4 regions of the Micromonospora inyonensis genome follow, and region 4 is predicted to be linked to each of the others. Evidence: riboswitches for the same ligand, from Rfam matches in the RefSeq annotation. Region 4 holds a riboswitch; each other region holds the start of a gene.

The links. A riboswitch is a leader RNA that binds a small molecule or an ion and turns the genes downstream of it on or off. The one in region 4 is predicted to bind cyclic di-AMP.
Region 1: it holds a riboswitch for cyclic di-AMP, as region 4 does, so the genes downstream of both, GA0074694_RS28490 (C39 family peptidase) here and GA0074694_RS07130 (C40 family peptidase) in region 4, are expected to answer to the same signal.
Region 2: it holds a riboswitch for cyclic di-AMP, as region 4 does, so the genes downstream of both, GA0074694_RS16775 (coiled-coil domain-containing protein) here and GA0074694_RS07130 (C40 family peptidase) in region 4, are expected to answer to the same signal.
Region 3: it holds a riboswitch for cyclic di-AMP, as region 4 does, so the genes downstream of both, GA0074694_RS09540 (coiled-coil domain-containing protein) here and GA0074694_RS07130 (C40 family peptidase) in region 4, are expected to answer to the same signal.

The regions. Positions count from the first base shown of each region.
Region 1 is NZ_FMHU01000002.1:3,199,473-3,206,984, reverse strand. Features, by position in the region: gene GA0074694_RS28500 (hypothetical protein) at 1-170, shown strand, start outside; gene GA0074694_RS28495 (hypothetical protein) at 331-1,104, shown strand; cyclic di-AMP (ydaO/yuaA leader) riboswitch at 1,466-1,604, shown strand; gene GA0074694_RS28490 (C39 family peptidase) at 1,801-2,670, shown strand; gene GA0074694_RS28485 (CDP-glycerol glycerophosphotransferase family protein) at 2,658-4,394, opposite strand; gene GA0074694_RS28480 (bifunctional cytidylyltransferase/SDR family oxidoreductase) at 4,440-5,939, opposite strand; gene GA0074694_RS28475 (ABC transporter ATP-binding protein) at 6,068-6,877, opposite strand; gene GA0074694_RS28470 (ABC transporter permease) at 6,870-7,512, opposite strand, start outside.
Region 2 is NZ_FMHU01000002.1:376,116-383,627, reverse strand. Features, by position in the region: gene GA0074694_RS16795 (hypothetical protein) at 1-312, shown strand, start outside; gene GA0074694_RS16790 (alpha/beta fold hydrolase) at 528-1,454, shown strand; gene GA0074694_RS16785 (HelD family protein) at 1,577-3,694, shown strand; gene GA0074694_RS16780 (cation diffusion facilitator family transporter) at 3,830-4,744, shown strand; cyclic di-AMP (ydaO/yuaA leader) riboswitch at 4,898-5,029, shown strand; gene GA0074694_RS16775 (coiled-coil domain-containing protein) at 5,043-6,107, shown strand; gene GA0074694_RS16770 (PfkB family carbohydrate kinase) at 6,274-7,260, shown strand; gene surE (5'/3'-nucleotidase SurE) at 7,257-7,512, shown strand, end outside.
Region 3 is NZ_FMHU01000001.1:2,081,718-2,089,229, reverse strand. Features, by position in the region: gene GA0074694_RS09560 (hypothetical protein) at 1-67, shown strand, start outside; partial or broken gene GA0074694_RS33585 (DivIVA domain-containing protein) at 194-265, shown strand; gene GA0074694_RS33580 (hypothetical protein) at 278-412, shown strand; gene GA0074694_RS09550 (hypothetical protein) at 409-648, shown strand; gene GA0074694_RS09545 (YibE/F family protein) at 808-2,124, shown strand; cyclic di-AMP (ydaO/yuaA leader) riboswitch at 2,291-2,421, shown strand; gene GA0074694_RS09540 (coiled-coil domain-containing protein) at 2,426-3,436, shown strand; gene GA0074694_RS09535 (carbonic anhydrase) at 3,564-4,250, opposite strand; gene GA0074694_RS09530 (helix-turn-helix transcriptional regulator) at 4,420-4,773, shown strand; gene GA0074694_RS09525 (hypothetical protein) at 4,956-5,333, shown strand; gene GA0074694_RS09520 (hypothetical protein) at 5,490-6,275, shown strand; gene GA0074694_RS09515 (pyridoxamine 5'-phosphate oxidase family protein) at 6,349-6,768, shown strand; gene GA0074694_RS09510 (C39 family peptidase) at 6,999-7,512, shown strand, end outside.
Region 4 is NZ_FMHU01000001.1:1,574,179-1,581,690, reverse strand. Features, by position in the region: gene GA0074694_RS07150 (CPBP family intramembrane glutamic endopeptidase) at 1-34, shown strand, start outside; gene GA0074694_RS07145 (zinc metalloprotease) at 409-1,401, shown strand; gene GA0074694_RS07140 (pyridoxamine 5'-phosphate oxidase family protein) at 1,462-2,016, opposite strand; gene dcd (dCTP deaminase) at 2,112-2,690, shown strand; gene GA0074694_RS07130 (C40 family peptidase) at 2,813-3,853, opposite strand; cyclic di-AMP (ydaO/yuaA leader) riboswitch at 3,867-4,016, opposite strand; gene GA0074694_RS07125 (C40 family peptidase) at 4,240-5,256, opposite strand; partial or broken gene GA0074694_RS07120 (CBS domain-containing protein) at 5,385-5,823, opposite strand; gene GA0074694_RS07115 ((Fe-S)-binding protein) at 5,851-7,512, opposite strand, start outside.

The DNA of each region.
Region 1 (7,512 bases), on a different contig from region 4:
GGGTCGAGCCGGACGCCCGCGACGAGGCGGGCACGCCCTCCGGCACCGGCCCGGCCGTCGGCGCACCGGTCGTGGTGGCCGCGTCCCGGGCGGTCGGCCGGCCCCCGGTCCGGCCGCTGGTCGGCACCGACGCCGGTGCGGCCGGCTCCCGGGCACCACCGCCCCGCTGATCTGTCCGCTCCGGGTGTCCCGTCCCCGGGGCCCGAGCTGATCCGACGAACCTCACCCCGCACCCGCCGACGGCCCACCGGTGGCTGCGACGATGGTCGCGCCCGCACCCGAGGCGTCCGTGCGGCCCCCACCCGCTCCGTGTTCCGTGAGGTGCCGACGATGGACATCGTTCTCTACGAGTTCCTGGTGGACGTGCCCCGGGCGGCCGCCATCTGGTCCGCCCTGCTCGTGCTCGCCCTGACCGTGCTCACCGTCCTGGTGGCACGCCCCGAGCGGGAACGGGAGGGGGTGCTGCCCCCACCCGCCCCGGCCCCGGCCGCTGGCGACCCCGTCGTTCGCGACCCGGCCGACCTGCGCCGGTACGCCGAAGAGGTGGCCGTTGCCGCGGCCGGGGCCGCGCACACCGCCCGCCGCCGTCGGACGGAGTGGCTGACCGCGCAGGAACGGGTCGACCAGGCCTGGCGGGCGTACGACGAGGCGGAGACGGCTGCCCGTCGCTTCGCCGGGGCCACCGCCCTGCCGGCACCCCGGACGCCCCGCACCCCGGCCGAGTACGTCGCCCGCGAGCGGTTCCTGCACCGGTCCGCGATGGCCGCGTACTGGCGGGGGGACCTGTCGGTGCGGGCGCTCAGCGACGTGTTCGCCCGCCGCAACGGGTGGGACCCCCGTCTGCACCCGGTCGTGCAGGAGGCGGTCCTGTCCCGGGTGCTGCGCGACCTACGGCGGGTGGAGTACCGGACGGCGGCCGAGCGGGAGCGGGCGGCCTGGCAGCGAGCCGAGGTGGCCGCCAGGGCGGCGCGGTCCCTGGCGGAGGAGGCGTCCCTCGCCGCGGAGCGCCTCCGGGCGGGCACCTCGACGGTCGTCGCCGCGTCCCGACGGGTGCCCGGCGCGGTCCGTCCCGCTGCCCGGTGGCGGCCGGCGCGGGTGGGCTGACGCCCTGACCGGTCCCGTCCCCCGGGCCGCTGCGGGGTCCCTGTGGCACTTCGGGGTCACCGCAGTCGGCGGCGTGACCGGATCGTGACGTGACCCGGGCCACGTCCTGCCGTGCGGCACCTTCGACCCCGGTCGTCCCGTTCTGCGCCCGGTGCGGCGGCCCGGTTGTGCCGACCCGTGGCGGTAACCGCCTCGACGATGACGGGTAGACGGCTCGTCCCATTCAGCGTCGTCAGCCCGGAAACGCGCTCGAATTCCGGGTATGAGGGGTCGTTCGGCCTGTTCACGAGGGTTGGCAGCGGATCAAGGTATCAGTAGTGTCGGCCCGTCTGGTGCGGTCGTAGGTCGCAAAGGGCGACACCGTGCCGGCCCGCTTAATCGTGCTCGACGAGCCGGGGACCCACGTACGTCCGGGGTGAATCCGCGGGGCCGACCCGCGGTAGGGCGATCTTCCCGCCCGAATCCGTCAGCTAACCCGGTAGGCGGTATCGGAAGGAGTAGTCCGTGCTGTACACCCCCGTTTCCCGGTTCCTCCACGGTGCCCAGGTGCCGCCGGCCGGCCGTCCGCGTCGCCGGCACTGACTCCGGCGTCCGTCCTCAGGCGCTGTCCGAGCGGGCACCCTCCGCGACCCGTCGATCCCGCGTGCGGTCCGTCCGCGCGCCGATGAGGTGCGCCGCTCTCCACCCCTGCCTTCCGTGGAGGAATCCGTGAAGTACCCGGTCCCGCGACCGTTCACCCTGTTCCGAACCCGCCGGTCCTACCAGGTGACCGCCTCGGCGGCGGTGCTGGTGGTGGCGTCCACCGCCGGCGTCCTGCTCGTCGACACCGACACACCGGTACGCCGGGACGACACCGTGGCCACGGCGGCCGAGCCGGACCGGTCGACCGCCGCCTCCCGGCACCGCGACCGCGCCAGTGCGTCCCCGGCCAACCCGTCCGCCGTCGCCACCACCCCACCGGCCGCCGCGGCGACTCCGGCCACCCGCTCCGCCTCGCCCGCCGCCACCCGCTCGCCGGACCCGGACCTGACGACCAGCCCCACCCCGCCGAAGCCGCCCGCGTCGAAGGTGCTCGACATCCAGTACCAGGAGCAGACCACCTTCTACTACTGCGGTCCGGCCGCCACCCGGATCGCGCTCACCGCCCGGGACGTCGTTCGCAGCCAGGACGACCTCGCCCGGCGGCTGCACACCACCGAGGCCGGCACCAACTCCGCCGAGGACACCACCCGGGTCCTCAACGACCTCGTCGGCCGGGACGTCTACCGGACCCGGACGATCCCTGGTGGCGCGGCCACCCCGGCCCAGATGGACCGGCTCCAGGCCGACGTGGTGCGGGCCGTCGGCAGCGGGTACGCCGTCGTGGTGAACATCGCCGGTTCCGCCACCGACGTGGCGGGGGGATGGCATTCCTACCCCGGCGGGCACTACCTGACGGTGGTCGGTTACCGGGACAACGGTCGTACTGTCAAGATCGCGGACCCGGCGAACGCCGCCGCCGGCTCGTACTGGATGACCAGCATCAGCCTGGCGCACTGGGCCGCCACCCGCGGCTACTCCGCCTGAGCCCTTGCGCGGGGAACAGCCGCCGCTGTGGTAGGAGGGGACCCCTGCTCCTCAAAATGCGGTAACAGGGGGCCCCTCCTACCACCTGAAGGCGTGAGGTGCGCCCGGGCGGCGGACAGGAACCCCTCGGCGTACGACTCGACCGGGAAGTCGCCCAGGTAGTGGGTGCGCATCGCCCAGCGGGCCTCGGCCAGCGGGTCGGTGCCGAGCAGCCGCTCCAGGACGTCGTCGACGTCGGCCAGGTCCCGGCGCAGCACGTAGCCGGAGCGGGCCAGCGGGAAGCGCTCGGTGAACGCGTCGCCGTCGGCGCCCATGTCGGTCACCGCGTACGGCTTGCCCGAGTAGAGGTAGTCGGAGATGACCCCGGAGACGTCGGAGATCAGCGCGTCGGAGCGGTTCACGCAGTCGACCAGACTCATCGCCCGACTGGCTTCGGTGCCCCAGACGTGCTGCCGGCCGGTGCGGGAGCGGTCCGCCGCGAGCACCTCCTCCACCCGGGCGAGCTGCCGGGCCGACTTTGGGTTCTGCGCGGTGTACGGGTGGGCCCGCAGGATCACCGTCGCGCCCCGGGCCAGCAGCCGCCCGACCAGCGCCTCGGCCACCGACAGCGAGCAGTAGTCGGCGTCCGCGTGGTGCCCGGTCCAGGTGGGCGTGTAGAGCACGGTCGGCTGGGCCGGCATCGGCACCGGCGGCTGGCGTACCCCGATCGCCTCCACCTGGGGACGGCCGACGACGACGAACTTCTCCGCCGGGATCTGCACCCCGGCGCGGGCGTACCGCTCGATCGCCGCCTGCCCGGCCACGAAGTTCCGGTCGAAGATCGCCGAGACCGGGTTGGCGCTCGGGGCCTTGTCGCTGTCGCCGTGGTGGATCTGGATGTGGGTGAGCTGGGTGAAGCGGATGCAGTGGGCGTTCTTCGCGCCGTGGTTGACGTAGAACGCCACCCGCAGGCTGGGCACCAGCGCCTCGTCGATCGCCTTCAGCGTCGGGCAGTACACCACCGGCGCGCGGGTCGCCGCCGCGATCGGGGCCAGGAACTCCGGCTCGCGCAGCAGCACCAGGAACGGCCGGCCGATCCGCTCCAGGTACGGCAGCCACATGGTGACCTGGTACTCCGAGCCGGGCGGGGCGGAGAAGTAGAGCAGGAACTCCGGCTGGTGCCGGGCCAGTGCGCGGGCCACCGGGCTGGCCGCCGTCGACGGGCGGAACCGCCGCCGGGCCAGACGCAGCCCGACCACCCCGGCGAGGCCGCCGACGAGCAGGCTGACCAGCAGGGCGTACCAGGTGGGCAGGGCGAGCAGCGCGCCGAAGGCGACCGCGCCGAGCAGCACCGGGATCGCCGTGCCGACGTGGGCGGTGGTCAGCCCGTGGCGTACCGGCAGGTTGGCGGTGCGGATCTCCAGGCCACCGGCCTCCCGCAGCGGCCCGTCGAGCAGCACCAGCGCCAGCACCACCAGCGCGGTGGCCACCAGGGCGGGGTCGAAGCCGGCGTCGAGGCGGCGGGCGTACCCGATCAGGATGCCGGCGGCGACCAGGACCGACTCGCCCGCGACGTCCGCGCCCGGACGGACCCGCCGCTCCCACACCCCGGCGGCGAGCGCGGCGACCGCGAGCAGCAGTCCGGGCAGGGTCGCCCCGGTGAGCGCGATCAGGAGGAAGGCCAGGACCGCCAGGCCCACGGTGAGACACCGGGCGAGCAGTTTCCGGACCAGGGTGCCACGCATCTCGCTGACTCTCCTGCCTGTGGCGTGGGAAGTGGGGGCGCGGGTTCAGCGACCCGACGGCGCGGCGGCGGGAGCCGGCCCGGCTTGGGCCGGCACCACCGGTTCGTCGGCCGAGCGGCGGACGTCGATCACCTGGCCGGTGAGGTCGGACAGGAGCACGTCCAGCGAGGCCCGGGCCACCGTCGCCGCGGCGAGCAGGGTGCCTTCCGGCTCCGCGCCGAACGCGCGGGTGCGCATCGGGGTGGCGGTGCGCTCCGGGTTGACGCAGTTCACCCGGACGCCGAACTCGGCCCACTCGTCGGCGAGGGCCTGGGTGAGGTTGACCAGCGCCGCCTTGGTCGCCGAGTAGAGCGCGTACCGGGCCCGGCCCCGGGTGTACGAGCTGGAGGTGTAGAGCAGCAACTGCCCCCGGGTCTGGCGCAGGTACGGCAGCGCGTGCCGGGCGACGGTCACCGGCCCGACGAAGTTCACCCGGAGGAGCCGGTCGATGGTCGCCTCGTCCATCTCGGCCAGGGCGCCCTTCTCCAGGATCCCGGCGGTCACCACCACGTGGTCGATCCGGCCGGTGGCCTCGAACGCGGTGCGCAGCGCGGCCTGCACGTCGGTGTCCCGTTCGACATGGGTGCCGGTGGCGGAGCGGCTGACCGGGAAGACCTGCGCGCCGTAGCGGCGGGCCAGCTCGGCCAGCTCGTGGCCGATGCCGTAGCTGCCGCCGAAGATCACCATCGTCCGGCCGGTCAGCTCCTCGGTGTACCGCTGCTCGTCCACCGGACGGGGGGCCCGCGCCGCGGCGAGCTGGAAGAGCTTGTCCACCAGGTGCACGTCGACCGGGTGGGTGACCTTGATGTTCTCGTCCGCGCCGTCGATCACCTTGATCGGCACCTCGGGGAGGTAGCGCAGCACCACGCCGCAGTCGTCGGTGGCGGCGAAGTGCGGGTCGTCGGCGGCCCGCCGGTACGCCTCGCGGATGGTGCCGGAGCGGAACGCCTGCGGGGTCTGCCCGCGCCGCAGCCGGGCGCGCACCGGGATGCCGGTGATGCAGTCGTCGTCGCCGACCTCGACGATGGTGTCCGCCGAGGGGATCGCGACGTCCACCGCCTGGTACGTCCAGAGCGCGTTCACGCACTCCCGGACGATCCGCCCGCTGAGCAGGGGGCGGACCGCGTCGTGGAAGAGGATGTTGCAGTCGTCCGGGCCGATCGCGTCCAGCGCCAGGCGGGTGGTGTCGCTGCGCGTCCCGCCGCCGGGGAGGACCTGGCGGACCTTGCGGAAGCCGGCCGCCTCGACGATGCCCCGGGCGTCGTCGACGTAGCCGGGGGCCATCAGCACGAGGATGTCGTCGATCTCGGGGGCCGCCTCGAAGACCGCGATGGTGTGTTCGATGATCGGCTTACCGGCGATCTTGACCAGCTGCTTCGGGATGCCCAGCCCGACCCGGGAACCCGTTCCGCCGGCCAGTACCACCGCCACCGTCCGCGAGGGGCGCCACGGAGCCGGGGCGGCCTCCGTACCGGTGCCGGCTCCGTCGGGGTGGTCCTGCGTCATCGTGATCCTCACTGATCCACGTGCCGTCGTCCGTGCCCGACTCCTCGGGCGGGCACGCGGTACGACCTTAGCTCCGCCGTCGCACGCGCCTGCCCCCCGGTGTTCACCGGGGGGCAGGCCGTCGCACGCTACTTCTTCATGAACTCGTTGTACGCCGCGATGACCTGGTCGGTCGGCCCGTCCATCCGGATCAGGCCGGACTCCAGCCAGATCGACCGCTCGCAGGTGTCGCGGATGGTGCCGATGGCGTGGCTGACCAGGAAGACCGTGCCCGCCTCGGCGCGCAGCTCCCGGACCCGCTGCTCACTGCGCCGGCGGAACCGGGCGTCACCGGTGGCCAGAGCCTCGTCGATGAGCAGCACGTCGTGCTTCTTCGCGGCGGCGATGGAGAACCGCAGCCGGGCCGCCATGCCGGAGGAGTAGGTCCGCATCGGCAGGGAGCCGAAGTCGCCGCGCTCGTTGATCCCGGAGAACTCGATGATCTGCGGGGTCAGTCGACGGACCTGTGCCGGGGTCATGCCCATGGCCAGGCAGCCGAGCGCCACGTTCTTCTCGCCGGAGAGGTCGTTGAGCAGGGCGGCGTTGACGCCGAGCAGCGAGGGCTGCCCCTGGGTGTAGATCGCGCCCTTGTTCGTCGGCATCAGGCCGGCGATGGCCCGCAGCAGCGTCGACTTGCCGGAGCCGTTGCTGCCGATCAGTCCGATCGCCTCACCCCGGTAGGCGGTGAAGCTGACCCCCTTGACCGCGTGCACCTCGCGGACGTTCGGCGCGTTGGTGCGGGTGACGATCCGCTTGAGCGCGGCCACCGGCGAGCCGCTGCCGGGGGTGCCGGCGCCGTAGACCCGGTAGACCAGGTGCACGTCGTCCGCGATGACGGTGGGGACGCGCTGGTCGGCGACCGTGGTGACGCCGGGGGAGACCTGGTTGGACTCAGCCACGACCGTATTCCTTCTCGCCGCGCCAGAAGTAGACGTATCCGCCGACGAAGGCGACCAGCGCCCACGCGGTGCCGACCAGCCAGAGCTGGGCCGCCGAGGATGTCAGCGGGACGTCCTCCATCAGGGCGTGCCGGACCAGCTCGATGTAGATCAGCAGCGGGTTCAGCTCGACCAGCAGCTGCGCCCAGCCGGGCAGGTGCTTGGCGAAGTTCTGCACGCTGTAGAGCACGCCGGAGGCGTACATCCAGGTCCGCATCACGAACGGCATGAGCTGCTTGAGGTCGGTCATCTTCGAGCCGAGCCGGGCCATGCCCAGCGCCGTGCCGACGTTGAACACCGACTGGAGCAGCAGCGCCGGCAGCACCAGCAGCCACTCCAGGGTCAACGGCTCCCCGGTGACCAGCACGATCGCGACGAGCACGAGCATGGCGGTGAGCAGGTTCTGGAACTGGGTCAGCGTCACCGCGATCGGCAGGCTGGCCCGGGGGAAGTGCAGCGCCCGGATCAGGCCGAGGTTGCCGCTGATCGACTGGGTGCCGTTGAGCACCACCGACTGGGTGAAGTTGAAGACGAACAGACCCACGCAGAGGTAGGCGATGAAGTTGTCGACCCCGGCCCTGGTGTTGAGGATAACC
Region 2 (7,512 bases), on a different contig from region 4:
AAGACCGCGCGCGCGTCAGTCCGGGCCGGCCAGGCTGGCCAGGGTGGCGCCCTCAGCGTGCTGGGCGAGTTCAAGTACCTCATCCCGCTCAACGGCGGCAAGCACGCCTACGTGCGGAACTTGACCAACGGCAAGACCGCGCACCTGCGCACCGACTCCGAGGCCTTCGTCGAGGAGATCCGGGTGCTGGCCGCCGCCGGCCACGCCGCCAAGATCCGGGCGGAGCTCAACAACCTGAACGCCTCCCACCCGGGCGACGGCTGGGACGCGACCGAGAAGCGCCTGGTCGAGGCCGGCGTCTTCGAGGCCTGAGCCGCCCCGCACGCGACACCGAGAGCCGCCCGCCGGAGATCCGGCGGGCGGCTCTGTCGTGAACGACATTCGCATCGGTAGATCTCCCTCGGGGCGCGAACCCGGGACGGCGATTCTTCCCGTCGGACGATTCGCGTGGTGCCATGGCGGGTAGCCGTTGGGTTACCGCCGGGTACCCCCCCCGCGCGGGTCGGGCCGGCTGGTGGGAGGTAGTGATGCCGGAGGGGTTCGAGGTGCCGCTTCCGGACGGCGTACGGCTGCACGTGGAGACGGCCGGGCCGACCGACGCCGAGGTCACCGTGGTCATGGTGCACGGCTGGACGCTGGACGGGCGCAGCTGGCACCGGCAGCTCGACGGGATCGGCCGGCAGCTCGGCGACCGGGTGCGCGTGGTCACCTACGACGCCCGGGGGCACGGGCGGTCGAGCTGCATGGCACTGCGCACGGCGACCCTGGCCCAGCTCGGCGACGACCTGTCTGCCGTGCTGGACCACGTCGCGCCGACCGGGCCGGTGGTGCTGGTCGGGCACTCCATGGGTGGCATGACCGTCATGGAGTACGCCCACCGCCACCCCGGGCACTTCGCCGCCCGTACGGCGGGCCTGGTCTTCGTGGCCACCACCGCCGAGGGGCACACCCACACCGCGTACGGGCTCTCGCCCCGGATCGCCCGGCTGATCCGGCTGGCCGAGACCACCGGGGCCGGAGTTCTCGCCCGGTGCGGCTCGTGGCGGCCACCCCGGGCGCTGCTGCGCGCCCTGCGGCCGTCCCTGCGCTGGCTGCTCTTCGGCGACCGGTGCGACCCGACCGACATCCGGCTGGTCACCTCGGCGGTGGCGCGCGCGTCGCTCCGCTCGATCGGCGGCTTCCGGGCCTCGATCGGGACGCAGCACCGCCTGGACACCCTCGCCGAGCTGGGGGACGTGCCGGCCGCGGCGCTGGTCGGCGACCGGGACCGGCTCACCCCGCCACCGTGCGCGGAGTCGATCGCACAGGTGCTGCCGACCACCGAGCTGACCGTCTGCCCCGGTGCCGGCCACATGCTGATGATGGAGCGCCCGGACGAGGTCACCGCGGCGATCGTCACCGTGCTCCGGCAGGCGCTCGCCACCCCCGACGCCACCGCATCCAAAGGGGCATAACGGGACTTATCACGTCGGGATCGGGATGCCCGACCGCCGGTCGAGCCACGGCCCGTACCCTCGGCCGGGTCAGGTTGGCGCGGGTCCGCGCCGTCCGCCACCGACAGCACAGGAGCCCGTGCGTGACCGACCAGAGCACCCTCGCGCAGGAGATGGCCGCCGAGCAACGGCATCTCGACCGGGTGTACGCCCGGCTGGCCGAGCTGCGGCGGTCGGCCGCCCGAGCCGAACGCGACGGCTACCGCCTGGCCCGGGTGGGCAACTTCGGGGCGCTGGTCGAGCGGGACGCGATGGTCTTCCACGCCGCCCAGCGCCGGTACGCGCTCGACGCCGAACACGAGGGGCTGGTCTTCGGCCGGCTCGACCTGCGGGACCGTTCGGTGCTGCACGTGGGACGACTCGGGGTGCGCGGCGAGAACGCCGAAACCCTGGTGGTGGACTGGCGCGCCCCCGCCGCGGCGGCGTTCTACCAGGCCACGCCGGCGCAGCCGCTGGGCGTGGTCCGCCGCCGCACCATCGGGTCCTCGGGCGAGCGGGTGACCCGCATCGAGGACGACCTGCTCGACCCGGCGGCGGCCCCGCCGGAGATGCCGGTGGTCGGCGACGGCGCGCTGCTGGCCACCCTCTCCCGGGCCACCGGGCGCGGGATGCGGGACATCGTCGCCACCATCCAGCGTGAGCAGGACGAGGCGATCCGCTCCCCCGGCTCGGGCGTCACGATCGTCTCGGGCGGACCGGGCACCGGCAAGACGGCGGTGGCCCTGCACCGGGCGGCGTACCTGCTCTACTCCGACCGCAGCCGGTACGCCGGGGGCGGCATCCTGGTGGTCGGCCCGTCGGCGGTCTTCGTCGAGTACATCGCCTCGGTGCTGCCGTCCCTCGGCGAGGAGACGGCCACCCTGCATTCCCTCGGTTCCCTCTTCCCCGGCATGTCCGCCATCCGCTCCGACCCGCCGGAGGTGGCGGCGGTCAAGGGCTCGCTACGGATGCGCCGGGTGCTGGAGCGCGCGGTCCGGGACGCGGTCCCCGACGGTCCGGACGAGCTGCGCCTGCTCTACCGGGGGCAGCTGCTCCGGCTGACCCGGCCTGAGCTGGACGCGATCCGCACCCGGGCGCTGCCCCGGGGCGCCCGCCGCAACGAGGTGCGCCGGGCCGGCTTCGACGGGATCTTCGCCGCGCTCTGGGCGCAGGTCCGCCGGCTGGGCGTACCCGGCCTGCCCGAGCAGCGGGCCTTCGAGGACGAGCTGGCCGACCGGACGGAGTTCCGGGAGTTCCTCAAGGCGTGGTGGCCGCGCCTGCACCCGCGCCACGTGCTCGGGTGGCTGGCCCGGCCGGATCGGCTGCGGTCGTACGCCGGGGGGATCCTCTCCGGCGCGGAGATCCGCGCGCTGACGGCGGCCTGGCGGACGCTGGACCGCGACGGGCTGACCATCGCCGACATCGCCCTCCTCGACGAGCTGGACGCGCTGCTCGGCCAGCCGATGAAGCCGGCCCGCCGTCGGCGCGACCCGTTCCAGCTCGCCGGCGGGGTCCGGGAGCTGAGCACCTTCACCGACCGGCAGCGCGCCCAGCGGGCGGCGGCGCGGGAACGCCCGGCCGACTACCGCGACTACGCGCACGTGGTGGTCGACGAGGCACAGGACGTGTCGCCGATGCAGTGGCGGATGCTCGGCCGGCGGGGCCGGCTGGCGTCCTGGACGGTGGTCGGCGACCCGGCGCAGACCGCCTGGACCGGCGACCCCGAGGAGCTGGCCCGGGCCCGCGACCAGGCGCTCGGCCGGCGTAAGCGGCACGAGTTCGCCCTGACGACGAACTACCGGAACTCGGCGGAGATCTTCGCGGTGGCGGCGGCCGAGATCCGCACCATCCACCCGGACCTCCCGCTGCCGACGGCGGTCCGGTCCACCGGCGTGCACCCGGTGGCGCTGACCGTGCCGATGGCGCAACTGCCGGCGCGGACGGTCGAGGCGGTCACCGCGCTGCTGGCCCAGGTGGCCGGGACGGTGGGCGTGATCACGCCGGTGCCCCGCCGGGACGAGGTCGCCGGCTGGCTGGCCCACCTGGACTCGCCGCGCCTCCAGGTGGTGACCAGCCTCCAGGCCAAGGGCATGGAGTACGACGGGGTGGCACTGGTCGCGCCGGGCGAGATCCGGGCGGAGCCGGGTTCCGGCGTTCGGACCCTCTACGTGGCGCTCTCCCGGGCCACCCAGCGGCTCACCACCATCGATCCGGTCGACTGACCCGTCCGCCCCGCCCCGGCCGGCTGCCCCTCCCCCGCCGCTTCCGTTCCGGGCGGGCGACCCGCCCTTACTTGCATACATAGCGATGTGAACATACATTGGGTCCGGGCCGAACGGGGAACGGAGGGTGGGGGCGTGGGCGCAGGTCATGACCACCACGGCGGGATCGCACACGCCGCACAGCGACACACCGGCCGCCTCTGGGCGGCGTTCGGGCTGCTCGCCGCCCTGATGGCGGTCGAGGCGGTGACCGCGCTCGGCACCGGGTCGCTGGCCCTGCTCTCCGACGCCGGCCACATGTTCACCGACGTGCTCGGCATCGGCATGGCGCTGGCGGCGATCACCGCCGCCCGACGGGCCGGCCGGGATCCGCAGCACACCTTCGGCCTCTACCGGCTGGAGGTGCTCGCCGCGCTGGCCAACGCCGTCCTCCTCTCCGGGGTCGCGGTCTACGTGCTCGTCGAGGCGGTCCGCCGGTTCGGCGACCCGCCGGAGGTGACCACCGGTCCGATGCTGGTGGTGGCGGTGCTCGGCCTGCTGGCGAACCTGGTCGCCTTCGGGCTGCTGCGCGAGGGCGCGAAGGAGAGCATCAACCTGCGCGGCGCCTACCTGGAGGTGCTGGGCGACCTGCTCGGCTCCGTCGGCGTGATCACCGCTGCGGTGGTCATCGCGCTGACCGACTGGTGGTGGGCCGACCCGCTGGTCGCGGTGGCGATCGGGGTCTTCATCCTGCCGCGCACCTGGCGGCTGGGCCGGGCGGCGCTGCGCATCCTGGTCCAGGCCGCGCCGGAGCACCTTCAGGTGGGCGCGGTGCGCGACCGGCTGGGCGCCGTCCCCGGCGTGGTCGAGGTGCACGACCTGCACCTCTGGACGCTCACCTCGGGGATGGAGGTCGTCTCGGCCCATTTGACCACGGACCCGGCGGCCGAGATCGGCACCGTGCTCGCCGCCGCGCGGACGGCGCTGCACGAGGACTTCCACATCGAGCACGCCACCCTCCAGCTCGAGCCCGGTCAGTCGCCCGGCGTCTGCGACCGGGTCGAGTGGTAATTAGGGCAAACTTAAATCTCGGCGTGTATTGTCCGGCTATGTCGGATATGCCGGTGGAGATTCCTGGGAGTGGTGTGGCCAACGCTGCCCCTGGGACACCGGCTTCGGTAGTCTCGGATCCGGTCAACGCCAGGCGGCGCCCTCCGGCGCCTGCGGTGACCGCCGCCTAATCGCCGATGACGGCGAGCCGGGGAACCACGTCCTTGGGGTGCATCCGCGTGAGCGGTAGGGATCTTCCGTCCCGAACCCGTCAGCTAACCCGGTCGGCGGCTGACGGAAGGACATGTGCATGCCAGTAGTGGCACCCGTACGACGTACCGCCGCCCGGATGGCGGCCCTGATCGCCGCGACGCTCGCCCTCGGGGTCGCGGCCACGCCGGTCGCCGTGGTCCCCGCCGCGGCGGCGCCTCCGCTGGCGGCCAAGGCCCCCGGCGACGACCCCGAGGGAGGCACCCCCGCCCTGCGCGCCCAACTCGAGGCGGCCAGCAAGGGCTGGCTCGACGCGAAGGACGCGCTCGCGACGTCGGTCGCCCGCCAGCAGAAGATCAACGAACAGCTCACCACCATCGAGAAGGACCTGGCGGTCCGGGACCAGAAGGTCGGCGTGATCGCCGGGCTGGCGTACCGGACCGGCCGGCTCGGACCGGCCTCGGCCCTGCTGGCCAGCGACTCGCCGGACAACTTCATGGACCGGGTCGCCGCGCTGGACGCGGTGGCCGCCAACGAGGACCGCGAGCTACGTGGCCTGCTGACCACCCGGGAACAGGCCAACCGGGCGAAGACGGCACTGAACCGGGAGATCACCGAGCAGCGCAAGCAGGTCGCGGTGATGGAGAAGCGCAAGCAGCAGGCCGAGCAGGCCCTGGTGGTCGCCAACCGGAAGACGGCGGCCACCCGCCCCAGCGGGGGCAGCGACTCGAGCCGGTCCGCCACCGCGAAGCCGGCGCCGCGCAACCCCGACGGGTCCTGGCCACCCGAGTCGTGCAGCGTCAACGACCCGACGCCCGCCGACGGCTGCATCACCCCGCGTACGCTGCACGCGCTCAACCAGGCCAAGGCCGCCGGCTTCACCCGGTACGTCTCCTGCTACCGCCCCGGCGGTTCGGGTGAGCACCCCAAGGGGCGGGCCTGCGACTTCGCCGCACAGAAGAGCGGCTTCGGCGGCGACGCCACCGGCGGCGACAAGACGTACGGCGACAACCTGGCGGCGTACTTCAAGAACAACGCCAGCCGGCTCGGGGTGCTCTACGTCATCTGGTACCGGCAGATCTGGCTGCCCAGCAGCGGGTGGAAGTCGTACAGCGGGGCGGGCGGCGATCCGTCGAGCGACCACACCAACCACGTCCACCTGTCGGTCTACTGAGCCACCCGGCGCGGCCCGTCGTCCCCACCCGGGGGTGGCGGGCCGCGTGCCGTACCGCCCCGGCGGGACGACCCGGACACCGTCCTCCACAACCCCCTGAAAGGGGTCGCATGAGCGACACCGGGCGGGGAACCCGGGCCGCGCGAGCGGACGAGAGGCGGGCACCATGGACGGTCCCGACGGGTACGTGATGGTCTTCGCGCCGGCACCCGTGCTGACGGTCACCATCGACCAGCCGAGCGACGAGACCGAACTCCACCTGCACCCGGGCGGGCAGGGGGTCTGGCAGGCCCGGATGATCATGTCGCTCGGGGTGCCCGTGGTGCTCTGCGCCAGCCTCGGTGGCGAGATCGGCCAGGTGCTGGAACCGCTGCTGATCACCGAGGGGGTGCGGCTGAAGCGGGTGCTGCGGGACACCGCCAGCGGCGGATACGTGCACGACCGCCGCAACGGTGCCCGGCAGGAGGTCGCCGACGTCCCCGGCCATCCGCTCCGCCGGCACGAGCTGGACGAGCTGTACAACCTGGCGCTCGGTGAAGGGCTACGCGCGCCGGTCAGCGTGCTCAGCGGGCCCGGCGAGCCGTCCCTCGTCCCGCCCGACCTCTACCGCCGGTTCGCCGCCGACCTCGGCGCGAACGGTGGCCGGGTGGTCGCCGATCTCTCCGGCGAGCACCTCGACGCGGTGCTCGCCAGCGGGTTGTTCTTCCTCAAGGTCAGCCACGAGGAGCTGCTCCGCGACGGACGGGCCCGCTCGGCGGACGAGGACGAGCTGACCCGCGCCATGTACGACCTCCATGCGGCCGGGGCCGAGACGGTGGTGGTGAGCCGGGCCGAGCAGCCGGCGTTCGCCCTGGTCGACGGGGAGGTCCTCGAGGTCGTCATGCCCCGGTTGGAGGCGGCCGACCCGCGTGGCGCGGGCGACTCGATGACCGCCGGGGTGGCCGCCGTCATCGCCCGCGAGGGCGACATCCGGACCGCGATCCGCACCGGCGCGGCGGCCGGGGCGCTGAACGTCACCCGGCACGGCCTGGGCACCGGGCGTCTCGACTCGATCGCCGGGCTGGTGGACCGGGTGCGGCTGGTCCCGGCGGGCAACCGCCCACAGGAACGGACCACCCCGGAGGAACTGGCCGACCGGGCGGCCGGACGATGAGCCCGCGCGTGCTGGTCACCAACGACGACGGCGTGGCCGCGCCGGGACTGGCACGGCTCGCCCAGGCGGCGGTCGCGCGGGGGCTGGACGTGGTGGTCGCGGCTCCGCTGGAGGAGGCGAGCGGCACCAGTGCCTCGATGACCGCGCTGGAGCGCGAAGGGCACGTGGTGGTCCGGGCCCATCCGCTGCCGGAACTGCCGGACGTGCCGGTGTACGGGGTCGGCGGCTCCCCCGGCTTCATCGTCCTGATCG
Region 3 (7,512 bases), 510 kb from region 4:
GAGGACGGCCCGACCGTCGAGGCGGCGACCGGGGAATGAGCACGGGCCGCCGGGCAGCTCGAACTGACCGCCGCCGCCCTGCGGGAGACCGTCGCCGCGCTCGCGGCGCAGTTTCCCGCGAACGCGGCGGACCCGGCAGGGAGAGGTCGACGGCCGTGATCTACCTGACGGCAAGCGGCTCGGGCCGCACCAGATCCGGAGCGTTGAATTCGACCGGTGCTGGCGCGGACTCGCACCGGACCAGGTCCGCTCCCATCTCGACCGGGTCGCCGGGGAGGTGGAGCGGCTGCACCGGCACATCCGGGCCGTGGAGGCCGACGGCGACCGGATTCGTCAGGCGCTGCGCCGCTGGCAGTCCGAGTACACCCAGCGCCGGCCGGCGGACTCCGGCCCTCGGCACGGGCGGTGGTGACGTTGAGCCGTTGGGTCCTGCACCTGCCGCTGACACTGCCCAGCCGGGCGTACGCCGTCGCCCTCGTGGTCGCGCTGCGCGACTCCCTCGGGCACGTGCCGGAACTGGACTTCGGGGAGGCCACCGTCAGCGCGGAGGACGACCAGTCGCGGCGTACCCGGATCTGGTGTGACGCGCGGCTGGGCGCCGGACGGCGGTGTGTGCTGCCGATCGGGCACGACGGGAGGTGCCGGTGACCCGGCGGGCGCATGGACGGGGCAGCTCCACAGCGTGCCGACGAACTTCCCACCGAGCGGACCCGGGCCGGGCCGCCGAACAGCCTGCGAGCTGCCGCTTCGGACCCGGCAGAATGGTCCGGCCAGGGCACCCGCCACGCCAGGACCGTTGGGAGAAGCATGGGCCACGACCACAGCCGTCCCACCGCCGCCGCGCCGCCGCGCGTACGGCGTGTCCTGATCGCGACCGTGGTCCCGCTCTTCCTGGTGACCCTGGTCGCGGCGCTGGTGCTCTGGCCCCGGGACACGCCGTCGGTCGGCGGCGGCGAGGACGCGCCCCGCTACCACGGCACGGTGACGCGGGTGGTGACCGAACCCTGCCCACCTGCCCCGGAGACCCCGGAGGGGACGACGGAGGGGCCGTGCGGGACCGCCACGGTGACCGTCGACACCGGGCCGGACGCCGGGCAACAGGTCGAGACGGCGCTGCCCGCCGGGCCGGGGTCGCCCTCGGTGGAGGTCGGCGACGAGATCGTCCTGGTGGTGCTCACCGACCCGGCCGACCCGACAGTCAGCGCCTACAGCATCGCCGCCCACCAGCGGGGCAAGCCGCTGATCTGGCTGGCCCTGGCGTTCGCCGTCGCCATCGTCGCGTTCGGCCGGTGGCGCGGCCTGGCCGCGCTCGGCGGGCTGGCGGCCAGCTTCGCCATCCTGCTCACCTTCGTCCTGCCCGGCATCAGCGCCGGGCAGGCTCCACTGCCGGTGGCGGTCACCGGCGCCGCGCTGATCATGTTCGTGGTGCTGTACCTCACCCACGGGGTCACCGCGCAGACCTCCGTCGCCGTCCTCGGCACCCTGGCCAGCCTGGTGCTCACCGGCCTGCTCGGCAGCCTGGCGACCGCGTTCACCCACCTCACCGGGTACGGCTCCGAGGACGCCACCACCCTGTCGATGTTCCAGGCCGACGTGGACCTGCACGGGTTGCTCCTGGCCGGGATCATCATCGGCTCCCTGGGCGTCCTGGACGACGTCACGGTCACCCAGGCGGCCACGGTCACCGAACTGGCCCACGCCAACCCCGGTCTCACCCGGCTCCAGCTCTACCGGGCGGCCACCCGGGTCGGCCGGGCGCACATCGCCTCGACGGTCAACACGATCGTGCTCGCGTACGCGGGCGCCTCGCTGCCCCTGCTGCTGTTGCTGACCGCCGACGCGCGCGGAGTCAGCGAGATCGTCACCAGCGAGTTCCTCGCCCAGGAGATCGTCCGCAGCATCGTCGCGACGCTCGGCCTGATCGCCGCCGTACCGATCACCACCGGCCTGGCCGCCCTGGTGACCACCGCCGGCCGGGGTGGTACGCCGACCCGCCGGCTGCCCCGGCCCGCCGGCGAGCGGGACGAGGCCCTCGCCGCGCTGAGCGGCCCCCGGGCCGCCACCGGAGCGACCGATTCCGCACCCGCTCCGGGCCGCCCGGCGAACACGGATCCGACCTGGTGACACTCCATAACGTCACCGCCATCCGGCCTGATCTTGACAAATGTGACAGGAGCGACGGAGAACAATAGGGAAATAACGCTTTTGGTCGGGATCCGGGCGTAGAACCCCATGCCCGCCGTCAGGTAACCTCGCTGCCGGTTACCGCCGAAGGCGCGCACCGGCGCCAGCGGGGCCACCGCCTAATCGCCCACCGGCGAACCGGGGAACCAGGTTCATGGGGTGCATCCGCGTCAGCGGTAGGGGCCACTTCCGCCCCGAACCCGTCAGCTAACCCGGTCGGCGGTCGACGGAAGGGAAAACTGTGACGGCACCCCTACGCCGCTGGCTGAAACCTGTCGTGGCCGTGCTCGCCGCCCTCGCCGTGGCCGCCGGGCCCGCGCCGGCGCTGGCTGAGCCGTCGAGCCCGTCGGGGCACGACGGAGAACAGCCCAAGCTCCTCAACGAGGTCATCGAGGAGGCGAACCGCAGCTACACCCAGGCCCAGGCCAAGCTGAGGGCCTCGACGGACCGTCAGCTCGCCCTCGCCTTGGAGGTCGAGCGGACCCGGAACGAGTTGAAGGCGCTCACCCCGCAGGTGGCCAAGATCGCGGTGCGGTCCTACATGACCGGCCGGGTCGGCCCCACCTCCATGCTGCTGGACAGCGACACGCCCGACTCGTTCGTCAGGCGGGCCGGCGCGCTGGACGAGATGAACATGGTCAACAACAAGAAGGTCGCCGCCGTCGCCGCCGCCAAGGAGCAGGCGGAACGGGCCAAGAAGGCGCTCGACGCCGAGGTGCTGGAGGAACGGAGGCAGGCCGACATCCTGAAGAAGCGCCAGCGCGAGGCGGAGCGGTCACTCGCCCTCGTCGGCGGCGTCGGGTTGACCGGTGGCCTGGTGGACGCCACCTCCCCGATCGCCCGGCCCGGCCCCGGGCGGGACAGCAACGGCAACTGGCGCCCGCTGGGCTGCACCGAGGACGACCCGACCACCGGCGGTTGCATCACCCCACGCACCCTGCACATGTACAGGGAGGTCAAGCGGGCCGGCTTCAACCTGTTCGTCGGGTGTTACCGACCGGGCGGGCCGTACGAGCACCCGAAGGGGCGGGCCTGCGACTGGTCGCTCCAGAAGTCGGGGTTCAGTAGCTGGGACACCAAGGCGGAGCGGATGTACGGCAACAACCTCACCGCGTTCCTGGTGCGTAACGCCGACCAACTCGGCATCTACTACGTGATCTGGAACAAGCAGATCTGGTTCCCGGCGACCGGCTGGAAGTCGTACAGCGGCCCCTCCGACCACACCGACCACGTACACGTGTCCATGCTCTGACCCCGAGCCGAACGAACACGGGCCCCGCCTCCACACATCCGGGAGAGCGGGGCCTGTTCGCGTGACCGGGTCGACGCCGGTGGGCCACCAGGGCCGCCGGCCACCCGCACCGCCGGCCGGGCGGAGGTCAGCTGCCGGAGGGGGCCGTGAAGGCGGCCGGGCCGGCGACGAGGGTGACGTCCTCGCTGGCGGGCATCGCGCGGACCATCCGCACCTCGCCGGCAGCCAGGCGGTACGACATGCCGACCACCGCGCACCGCCCGTCCCGCACCGCCCGATTCAGGGTCACCGAGCGCTCCAGCAGCAGTTCGATGGTGTGGTCGATGTGGATGTCGACGATCCCGTCAATGTCGTCGACGCCCTCCCTGGCGGCCCGGCGGAGGCTCGGCACCACCGCGCCGACGACCGCCCCCAGGTAGCCGGAGGGCGTCGCCCCGGTGCCGTCGGCCTCCCGGGCGGCCTGCACGGCGCCGCAGGAGTCGTGGCCGAGGACGACCACCAGTGGGGTCTCCAGGACGGTGATCGCGTACTCGACGCTGCCGAGCACCTCGGCCCCGACGGTGTGCCCGGCGGTCCGGACGACGAAGAGGTCCCCGAGGCCCCGGTCGAAGATGATCTCGGCGGCGAGGCGGGAGTCGGAGCAGCCGACCAGGACCGCGAAGGGATGCTGCCCGTCGGCGACCGCGGTTCGGTGACCGGCGTCCTGGTTGGGATGCAGCGGGCTGCCGGCGACGAAACGCCGGTTGCCCGCAAGCAGCTCGTCCAGCGCCTGCGCGGGACTCGTCGGAGGCTGCTGCATAGCAGGAACGGTCATGACTTCCCCACCCCTTCTCCGGGCCGGCCCGCACGGACGCATGACGAGGGCGGACACGGCTCGCCACCACGGTCACACGGAGCGCAAACCACGTCAAGGGATACGTGATATGCGTTTCAGGTGTTGACACCGGAGGGCGCGGCGGTGAATGCGAAACGAAGGTCATAACATGACGGTCATGGCGACGACTCAGCGTGAGAACGGGAGCCAGCGCAACTGGACCTTCCTCACGAACCACGCACACGTACTGCTCGCCATCGCCCGCAACCCCACGGCCCGGCTTCGAGACGTCGCCGACGAGGTGGGCGTCACCGAACGGGCCGCGCAGGCGATCGTGGCCGACCTGGAGGCCGGCGGGTACCTCCGACGCACCCGGGTCGGTCGACGCAACGAGTACACGGTGAACCCCGCCGGGCGGTTCCGGCACCCCGCCGAGGCGTACCAGCACGTCGGAGCCCTGCTCGCGCTCTTCGCCGAACCGGGCGACGAGGAGCCGACCCCCGCCCCCTCCTCCGCATCCTGAGACCGCCCGGTCGGCTCTCAACCGTCCGCTGTGGAGCGATGCTCCGCACGGCGCGCCGGACGTGGCGGGCGGGCCGCGTCCCCGGCTCGAACAGCGGCGACGCGTCCGGGGACGGGCGGTGGATCCGGTCACACCACGGTCGCCGACGGGCGACCGGGCGGTCCGACCGATAGGTTGGAACGGTGCAGCCGCCCGCCTTCGTCCGCCCGCTCCGGCCGACGATGCTGCGCGCCCTGCGCGTCCTCACCCGCCTGGCACTGACCGCCCTGGTCCTGACGCTGACCTTCGGCGGGACGACCGGCGCCCCGGCCGAGGCGCCGCTGGCGTCCGCGCCCCAGCTCCGGCCGGTCCCGGTCGCCGTCGTCCCGCAACCGACCGTCCGGCCGGTCAGCGCCCCGGTGTCGTCCCGCCCCGTCGGGGACCGGTGCGACACCGGACAGCCGCCGGTTTGCCCGATCGACGATCTGGGCACCGCCCCCCGGGTGGGCACCCTGCTTCCGCCGCCGGCCGCCGACCCGGGGCAGCGGCTCCCGGGCCGACGCGCACCGCCCCGGACCTGACCGACCGCCCGCGACCGACCGCCCCGGACGTTCCTGTCCTCCGCCGGTCGACGTCCGCCGTGGGCGGGGACTCCCGAGGCGCTCGCGCCCCCGTGCCCGTCCGGACCGGGCACCCGTCGAGTCCTGTCCCGTCCGTCCCGTCACGAGGTGCTGGTGATGCAGACCGTCCTCTCCTCCGTCCTGATCGACGTGCCCCGCGCCGCCGTCATCTGGCTGGCCCTCCTCGGCGTGGTCGTGGCCGCCGTCGCCACCCTGCTCGTCCGCCCGGACTGGTTCCGCGCGGCCAGCCGGATCCGACAGGCCGTCCTCCCTCCCCATCTGGAGGTGGCCCGGGAACGACAGGACCTCGACCGCTACACCGAGGAGGTGGCGGTCGCCGCCGAGCGGGCCACGGTGACCGCCGAGCGCCGGCGGGCCGAATGGCTCGCCGCCCAGGAGGCGGTCGAGGCGGCCTGGCAGTCGTGCCAGGACGCCGAGGCGGCGCTGCGCCGCCTGGACGCCGCCGCGGCCCTGCCCCTGCCGCGTACGCCACAGACCCCGGCCGAGTACGCCGACCGGGAGCGCTACCTGCACCAGGCCGCGCTGGCCGCGCACGGGCGTCAGGAGCTGTCGAAGGAGCAGCTCGACGACGCCATCGCACACCGCAACGGATGGGACCCCCGACGGCACCCGGTCGAGCAGGAGCTGGTGCTGCGGCGGGCCGCCCGGGACCACCTGCTCGCCCGGCACCGCGCCGCCGCCGAGCGGGAACGGGCGGCGTGGCACGACGCGGAGCTGGCCGCCGCGTCCGCCCGCAGTCTGCGGGAGGAGGCGTACGCCGCCACCGGCCGGAGGCCCGAGACCTCCGACGTACTCCCCCTGCCGGGGACCGAGCAGCCGACGCTCGCCGGGAACCGCCCGGTCCGGGCGGAGTTCCACCAGGGTCGCGCCGCCGTCGCCTGACCACGGACCGGACATCCGCCCCGGGCCCGGACGATCGTGCCATGATCGCGGTGACCGGCAGACAGGGGACGACATGCGGCAGCGCACCGGGGGCGGGCACCATCTGGACCCGCACGACGAGCGGGTCGCCGCGTTCTGCCGGGAACGGCACCTCGCGACGCTGACCACGTTGCGCCCCGACGGCACTCCGCACGTCGTACCGGTGGGGGTGACCTTCGACCCGGAGGCCGGCCTGGCCCGGGTGATCACATCGGGAACGTCCCACAAGGCCCGTCACATCGCCGCCGCCGGGCCGGCGGGGACACCGGTGGCGGTGTGCCAGGTCGACGGCCGGCGCTGGCTCTCCATCGAGGGCCGGGCGGTGGTCCGCACCGACGCCCCGGCCGTGGCCGAGGCGGAACGCCGCTACACCGAGCGGTACCGCCCGCCCCGCCCCAATCCGGCCCGCGTGGTCATCGAGATCAACGTCGTCCGTCTTCTCGGGAACCTCTGACTCGGCACCGCGGACTCCCGGGCTGATCCCCGACACCCCGGCCGGGCTGCCCTGGCGGCGGTGCGGCGAACTCCCGGGCGGACGGGCGGAATGGCTGGCCGGGGCGGGCCGTTGACACCTCGGTACGCCCCGGCAGGGGCGATCCCCTGGACAGCCGAAACGCCTGACTCGGTGCAGGTGCCCGCGCCCCGGCCCCCGGCGCGGACGTCAACCCCCGAAGGAGCTTCGACATGAACCGGATGCTGCGCACAAGCATGCTGTCGGTCGCCGGGCTGGTCCTCACCGGCGGCGCGATCGCCGGACCGGCCGTGGCCGCCCAGGCCGCCGCGCCCCCGCCGGCCGAACGGTTCCCGGCCTCGTCGCCCCGCGCCGACCAGGGTGACCGGAATGACCGCCGGGACGACCGGGACCGCCGGGACGAGGGCCGGGACCGCCGGGACGAGGGCCGGGACCGCCGGGACGACCGTGCCGACCGGGACCGCCGGCGTGAGCGTGCGGTCGGCATCGAGTACCAGGCCCAGCCGAACTTCTACTACTGCGGACCGGCCGCGACCCGGATCGCCCTCACCGCGGCCGGCAAGCACCTGAGCCAGCACGAACTGGCCAGGAGGCTCGGCACCACCGAAGCGGGCACCAACTCGGCCGAGGACGTCACCCGGGTGCTCAACGAGCTGACCGGCGGCTACCGGACGACGGAGATCCGGGAGTCGGCGGCCAGCCGTGAGCAGATCGAGCGGCTGCGCG
Region 4 (7,512 bases):
CCACGGCGAAGGGCCAGTCCATCAGGCGAGCTGACCGTCGCTGCGGGCCGGGCCGGCGGAGGCGGTCGCACCCACAACCGCCGGCCGTGGCTGGCCCTGCTCGCCGTCCCAGACGGGGCACTTCCGGCCTCCGCCGGTATTGGCCAACATGGACGGACGCCGACACCCTCTCGGCCACCACCCTCAGGGGATGCCCGCGCCCTGCACTGCATCGGTGGGGATCCGTTCGTTGTCTTCAAAAGGCCCACGGCGTGACGCTGAAGGCTTCACCGACCGGACGCGCCAAACCGTTACCGCGCGGCAACAGATGGCCATTCTCAAATGTGTCTATCAGCTGTAACCTCTGCCACACGTTCTCAGCCGCGGTGTGACAGACCCCACGTCACGCCGGCAGAAAGAGGTGGACACATGGGACTTCGTCCCAACCTGCTGACCCGGCGTGTGGCCGGAGTCGCAACCACGACCCTCGCCCTGCTGCTCAGCACGGCGGCGGTCGGCGTCGCCCCTGCGGCGGCTCACGCGGGCCACCCGGGCCACGCGGACGAGGCCTGCGCCGAGCCGGCCGACACCCACTCCGACGCAAAGATCAAGGCCGGTGGCGTCGCCAAGCACGAGCCGAACGAGCTGACCGCGACGCAGGTCCGTGAGCGCGAGGCCGACCTGGCCGCCGCGCTGGCCGCACGGGCCAAGCGGACCGACCTGAAGCAGGGTCCGGCGGCGACGGCCTCGATCACGATCCCGGTCGTGGTACACGTGATCCAGCGGGACAGCACCCGGGCCGGGGGTAACATCCCGGACTCGATGGTCAGCTCCCAGATCAGCGTGCTGAACCAGTCCTTCAGCGGCGCGACCGGCGGTACGGCCACCGCGTTCGCCTTCCAGCTCCAGAAGATCAACCGGGTGACCAACCCGTCGTGGTACCCGATCGTGCAGGGCTCCTCGGCCGAGCGCTCGATGAAGACCTCGCTCCGCGAGGGCGGCAAGGACACCCTGAACATCTATCTGGGTGAGCTCAGCGACGACCTGCTCGGCTGGGCGACCTTCCCGACCCGTCGGCTCAGCAGCATGGACGGCGTCGTCGTGCTGAGCGAGTCACTGCCGGGCGGTACCGCCACCAACTACAACCAGGGCGACACCGGCACCCACGAGGTGGGCCACTGGCTGAACCTGTACCACACCTTCCAGGGCGGCTGCGCCAGCTCGGGCGACAGTGTCTCGGACACGCCGGCGGAGGCGTCGCCGGCGTTCGAATGCCCGACCGGCCGGGACACCTGCTCCACCGCCGGCCTGGACCCGATCACCAACTTCATGGACTACACGTACGACTCGTGCATGTACCAGTTCACCCCGGGGCAGGCCAGCCGCATGCTGACCGCGTGGAACGCGTACCGCGCCGCCTGACGTGCCCGACGCACCCGATGCCGGCTCCGTCCCGCGGAGCCGGCATCGGCGTGTCCGGGCTCAGGCCGCGGCCCGGTGCGCGGCCCGTCGTCGCCCGGTCCGTCCCGGTACGGCCGGCTGACCGGCCGCCGAAGTGTCACTCGCCCGGGGATCCAGCCAGACCTGCACCGCCGGGCCGCCCTGCCGCGCACCGGGAGCCTCCACCCCGACGTGATCGCGCCGGGCGAGCATGGCCACGTCGACGGTGAACTCGAACAGCCGCCAGTCCGCCCGGGGCTCGGCCCGGAAGTTCTCCGCCAGCCGGGCCACCCGGGCGTGGTCGGTGACCGGACGGGCGTGTCCGGCCACGTACGCCTCGTCGTCGCTCTCCTCCGGCGGGAACGAGTGCAGCGCGTACCGCCCGTCGCGCTCCAGGTCGCGGCGCTTGGGCGAGTCGATGACGAAGCAGAAGAGCCCCTCGTCGGTGATGACCGGGGAGACCGGATGGACCCGGGGGCCACCGTCGGCCCGGACCGTGGCCAGGTAGCCGAAGCCCGGGCCGTACTGCTGCATGAGAAGGCGGATCGCGTCGGCGAGGCGGGGCTCGTCGGCGGCGAACTCGGACCAGGAAGCCATACCGACATCCTATCGAACACGCGTACGAAAACGCAGCCCGACGCGCTGGTCACCCGCCGGATCGTGGGGCCGATGGTCCTCGCTATGGTGGTGCGATGCTGCTCTCCGACCGCGACCTCGTCAGCGAGATCAAGGCTGGCACGCTGGCGCTGGAACCGTTCGAGGCGAGTCTGGTGCAGCCCTCCAGCATCGACGTACGCCTGGACCGGCTCTTCCGGGTCTTCAACAACCACCTCTACACCCACATCGACCCGGCGCGGCAGCAGGACGACCTCACCTCGCTGGTGGAGGTCCCCGAGGGGGAGCCCTTCGTGCTGCACCCCGGCGAGTTCGTGCTCGCCTCCACGCTGGAGGTCATCTCGCTCGGCGACCAACTCGCGGGCCGGTTGGAGGGCAAGTCGAGCCTGGGCCGGCTCGGCCTGCTGACCCACTCCACCGCCGGTTTCATCGACCCGGGCTTCTCCGGTCACGTGACGTTGGAACTCTCCAACGTGGCCAATCTGCCGATCACCCTCTGGCCCGGCATGAAGGTCGGTCAGCTCTGCATCTTCCGGCTCTCCTCGCCGGCCGAGCATCCGTACGGCTCCGCCGTCTACGGCTCGCGCTACCAGGGGCAGCGTGGGCCCACCCCGAGCCGGGCCTGGCGGAACTGGCGTACCTGGCCCACCCGCTGAACGTCGCGCCCCCCGCCACCCCTCGGTCCGGTGCTGGCGATGGTGTTCGCTCCGCTTCGTCAGGTGCCTGCAGGGGACCCCTGCTACACAAAAAGCGGTAACAGGGGTCCCCTGCTACCACCTCAGCCCGGCCGACCGTAACTGTGCACCGGGCCGTCGTCGACGCGCTTCATCTTCACCGGCGCGCCGGCCCGGGAGGCGTGCACCAGCCAGCCGTTGCCGACGTACATGCCGACGTGGTGCAGGTCGGCGTAGTAGAAGACGAGGTCGCCGGGGCGTAGCTCGTTCCGGCTCACCGGGGCGGTCGCCCGCCGCTGCTGGGCGGCGTTGTGCGGCAGTCTGACCCCGGCCCGCGCCCAGGCGGCGAGGGTGAGCCCGGAACAGTCGTACGCGTTCGGCCCCTCGGCCCCCCAGACGTAGGGCTTGCCGATCTGGGCGCAGGCGAAGCCGACGGCCCGGCCGGCGGCGCCGCCCGGGTAGACGGCAGGGCAGGGGGCGGGGCGCAGGCTGGTGCCACCACCGTCACCGTACGCCTTCAGGCGCATTTTCTGCAGGCGGGCGATGTCAGCGTCGATCTGCCGCCGCTTGGCGTCCAGTTGGCGTTCGGCCTGACCGAGCTGTGCGATCAGCCGGTCGAGCGGCGCTTTGCGGGCGCTGAGCTGGTCTCGCAACCCGACCACGTGCCGGATGTCGTCCTGCTGCCGGCGGGCGAACTGGTCGAGCAGTTCGAGCTGGTGGACGACGGTGGCTGGCGACGGGTTGGCCAGCATGGCGTTCAGGGCGGAAGCGTTCTCCCCCTTGTACGCCCGCACCGCGAGCCCGCCGACCTTGCTCATCGCCTGGTCGATCTGGCGTCGCAGCGGCTCGATCCGGGCGGTGAGGGCCGCCGCCTGCCGCCGTTTGGCGGCGAGCGCCTGCCGGGTGGCGTTGTGCTGTTCGATGACCGGCTCGAGGGCGTTCCACTCCCGGTCGATCTGGCGTTCGATCTCGGCTACCGAGGGTTCGGCGCGGGCCGCGCCGGCACCGCCCGTCACGAGGACGGCGGCTCCGGCGAGGACGGTGATGACGGTGGTGAAGCGGGACCAGCATGGACGCGGCGCAGCCGTCGTCCGGGCAGCCGTGGCCGACCGGGCGGACGGTGGCCGCGGGGCATGGTGTGCCACCGGGCTCCGTACTCCTTCTTCCGTTGACCGCCTACCGGGTTAGCTGACGGGTTCGGGCGGGAAGGGAGCGCCCTACCTGGCGTACGGATTCACCCCGATGGTGCTGGTGGTTCCCCGGCTCGCTCTGCTGTGGTGACGTTTCTCGTTGTGGCGACGTGCGTCGTGCGACTCGGCGGTGTCGAGCCGTCGCCGCCTCCGAATGGCGGACCTGTCACCGGCTCGGCAAGTGCCGAGACTAGGGACGGCCGTCGTCGATCCGCAACACGCTTCGCGGGAGTGCCACCTGCCGATTTCCGACAGTAACCACTGTGGGTGCCGTTCGTTGGCCCATCGCGACGGGGGTCCTCGGCCACTGGCCGGGGACCCCCGTCGTCAGGATGGATCGGTCAGTACGGGCGGCGGAAGCCCGCGACCGGCATGTGGTTGATGCTGGCCACCTGCACCGGCTTACCGGCCCGGGGGGCGTGCACCATGATGCCGTTGCCCAGGTAGAGCCCGACGTGATGCAGGTCGCTGAAGAAGAAGACCAGGTCACCGGGGCGGGCCTCGGAGCGGCTGATCGACTTGGTCTCGCGCCACTGCGCGCCGGTGAAGTGGGTCAGGTGGATGCCTGCGGCCTGGTAGGCGTACTGCGTGAGCCCGGAGCAGTCGAACGAGTTGGGCCCGGTGGCGCCCCAGACGTACGGGTCACCGACCTGGGCGCAGGCGGTCCTGATGGCGGTGTTGGCCTTGCTGCTGACAACGCCCTTGATCAGCGGGCAGCCGGGGGCGCTGACCGCAGTTTTCGGCATGGACGCCCGGAGCCGCTTGATCTCCGTATCGATCTTGATCTTCTTCGCCGCCAGGTCCTTCTCCTGCTGGGTCTGGCTGGTGATGAGGGCGTCGAGCTTCTGCTTCTCGGCTTCGTACCTCGCCTGGATCGCCAGCACGCCCTGGAGCTCCTTGCGCTGGTGGGCGGCGAGTCGGTCGAGCATGCCCATCTGCTCCGCCAGGGTGCCCGGCTTCGCGCTGACCAGCAGCGCGCCGATCTCCTGCGATGGGCCGGTCATGTAGTGCCGGGAGGCCAGGGCGCCGATCCGGTTCATGGCCACGTCGCTCTGCAGCGCGAGCGGCTGGATCTTCTTCTCCAGGTCGGCCGACTTCTTCACGTTGACCTTGAGCTGGCTGCGGACCTCGTTGTACTTCTCGATCGTGGGCTCCAGCTGCTCCCACTGCTTGTCGATCTGCGCCTCGATCTCCTCGGGAGTGGGCGCGGCGTGCGCGGGAGCAGCGAGCAGTCCGGTGCCGACCACGACGGCGGCGGACAGGGTGACCAGGGTACGAACGAACCGACGGAGCCCACCCGGACGAGTGGGGAGTCGATCCGGTGCGTGACGCTGAGGGGGCAGGGTTGCCACCGGCACGAACTCCTTTGGCGACCAGACCACCGGGCGCCCCGCGAGGGAGAGGATGGCGGGGCAGACGATCCACAGCGGCCGGTGCCCCACATTAGGGAAGCCGCGGGGCGATATCAAGGCGAGGGGGTCTCGTTTCATGCTCCGGCGACCACGCGGGCACCCTTCGTACCGATTCCGCCGACGATGGCGGCCAGGACATCGTCGAGGGTCACCACACCGAGCGGTCGCCGTCCGTCGCTGACCAGCACCATGTGCCGTCCCTCGCGGCGCATCGAGAGCAGCAGGTCGGCCAGGGTACGGTCCAGCGGCACCACGGCCAGCGGCCGGTACACCTCGGCGGGCACCGGGGCACGGCGGCTCGCGCCGACGTACCCGAGCACGTCCTTGACGTGCACGAAGCCGCGCACCCGCCGGCGCTGCACCACCGGGAAGCGCGACCGTCCGGTACGGGTGGCCAGCACCTCCAGAGAGGCCGGTGAGACGTCCTCGGTGACGGTGGTCACGTGGACCACGGCTGAAAACGTCGGTGGCGGTACGGGCGTGCAGGGCGAGCGCCCCGGTGATCCGGGCGTGTGCCGTGGACCCGCGAACGGTCTCGGCTCAGCCGGCGACCGGCTCGGCCTGCTGGCCGTCGCGGTTCTGCTCCGGCCTCACCGAGCGGAGCAGCACGCTCGCCACGTCGACGACCTCGACCTGCTCCCCGGCCCCCTTGCCGTTGACCCCGTCGTTCAGCATCGTCGAGCAGAACGGGCAACCGACCGCGATGGTCTTCGCGCCGGTGGACATCGCCTCCTCGACGCGGTCCACGTTGATCCGCTTACCGATCCGCTCCTCCATCCACATCCGCGCCCCACCGGCACCGCAGCAGAAGGAGCGCTCGCTGTTGCGCGGCATCTCGGTGACGCCCTCCGAGGCGGAGGAACCGAGCACCTCGCGCGGCGGGGCGAAGACCCGGTTGTGCCGGCCCAGGTAGCACGGGTCGTGGTAGGTGACCCCGCCGTCGACGGGCTGGACCGGGGTGAGCTTGCCGGTGGCGACCAGGTGGGCCAGGAGCTGCGTGTGGTGCACCACCTCGAACTCGCCGCCGAGCTGACCGTACTCGTTGCCGAGCGTGTTGAAGCAGTGCGGACAGGTCGCGACGATCTTGCGCCTGCTCTTCTCGCGGCCGTCGAACGCCTCGTTCAGGGTCTCCACGTTCTGCTGGGCGAGCATCTGGAAGACGAACTCGTTGCCGATCCGGCGGGCCGGGTCACCGGTGCAGGTCTCCCCCTCGCCGAGGATGGCGAAGGAGACGCCGGCCTCGTGCAGCAGCGTGGCGACGGCACGGGTCGTCTTCTTGGCCCGGTCCTCGAACGCGCCGGCACAGCCGACCCAGAACAGGTACTCGAAGTCCTCCGCCTCGCCGACCCGGGGCACCTCGAAGTCGAGGCCCTTGGTCCAGTCCTCCCGGGTGTTCTGCGGAGCGCCCCAGGGGTTGCCCTTGTTCTCCAGGTTGCGCAGCATCACGCCGGCCTCGGAGGGGAAGCTCGACTCGATCAGCACCTGGTAGCGCCGCATGTCGACGATGTGGTCGACGTGCTCGATGTCGACCGGGCACTGCTCGACGCAGGCCCCGCAGGTGGTGCAGGACCAGAGCACGTCCGGGTCGATGATCCCGCCCTCCTCGGCCCCGCCGATCAGCGGCTTCTCCGCCTCGGCGAGGGCGAGCACGTCGACGTGGGCGAGTTGGGCCGCGGTGGCCTTCTCCTCGCCGGTGAGGTCCTTGCCGCCCCCGGCCAGCAGGTACGGCGCCTTCGCGTACGCGTGGTCGCGCAGGCTGAGCACGAGCAGCTTCGGTGAGAGGGGCTTGCCGGTGTTCCACGCCGGGCACTGCGACTGGCAGCGACCGCACTCGGTGCAGGTGCTGAAGTCGAGCAGGCCCTTCCAGGTGAACTGCTCGACCTGGGCCACCCCGAACTGGTCGGACTCGGGGTCGGCCTCCTCGAAGTCCAGCGGCTTGCCGTTGCTCGTCATGGGGCGGAGCGCGCCGAGACCGGAACCGGCCCGGCCCGGGTCACGCTTGAAGAAGATGTTGAAGAAGGCCAGGAAGCGGTGCCAGGCCACCCCCATGGTCACGTTCAGCGCGATCACGATGAGCCAGGTCATCGAAATCATGATCTTGATGAGGGCCGCGACGCTGACCCCGGCCTCCCAGTTCGGCAGCAGCGCGCCGACGGCGTGGCTGACCGGGGTGGCCCAGGTCGGGTACTCGAAGTGGTCGGT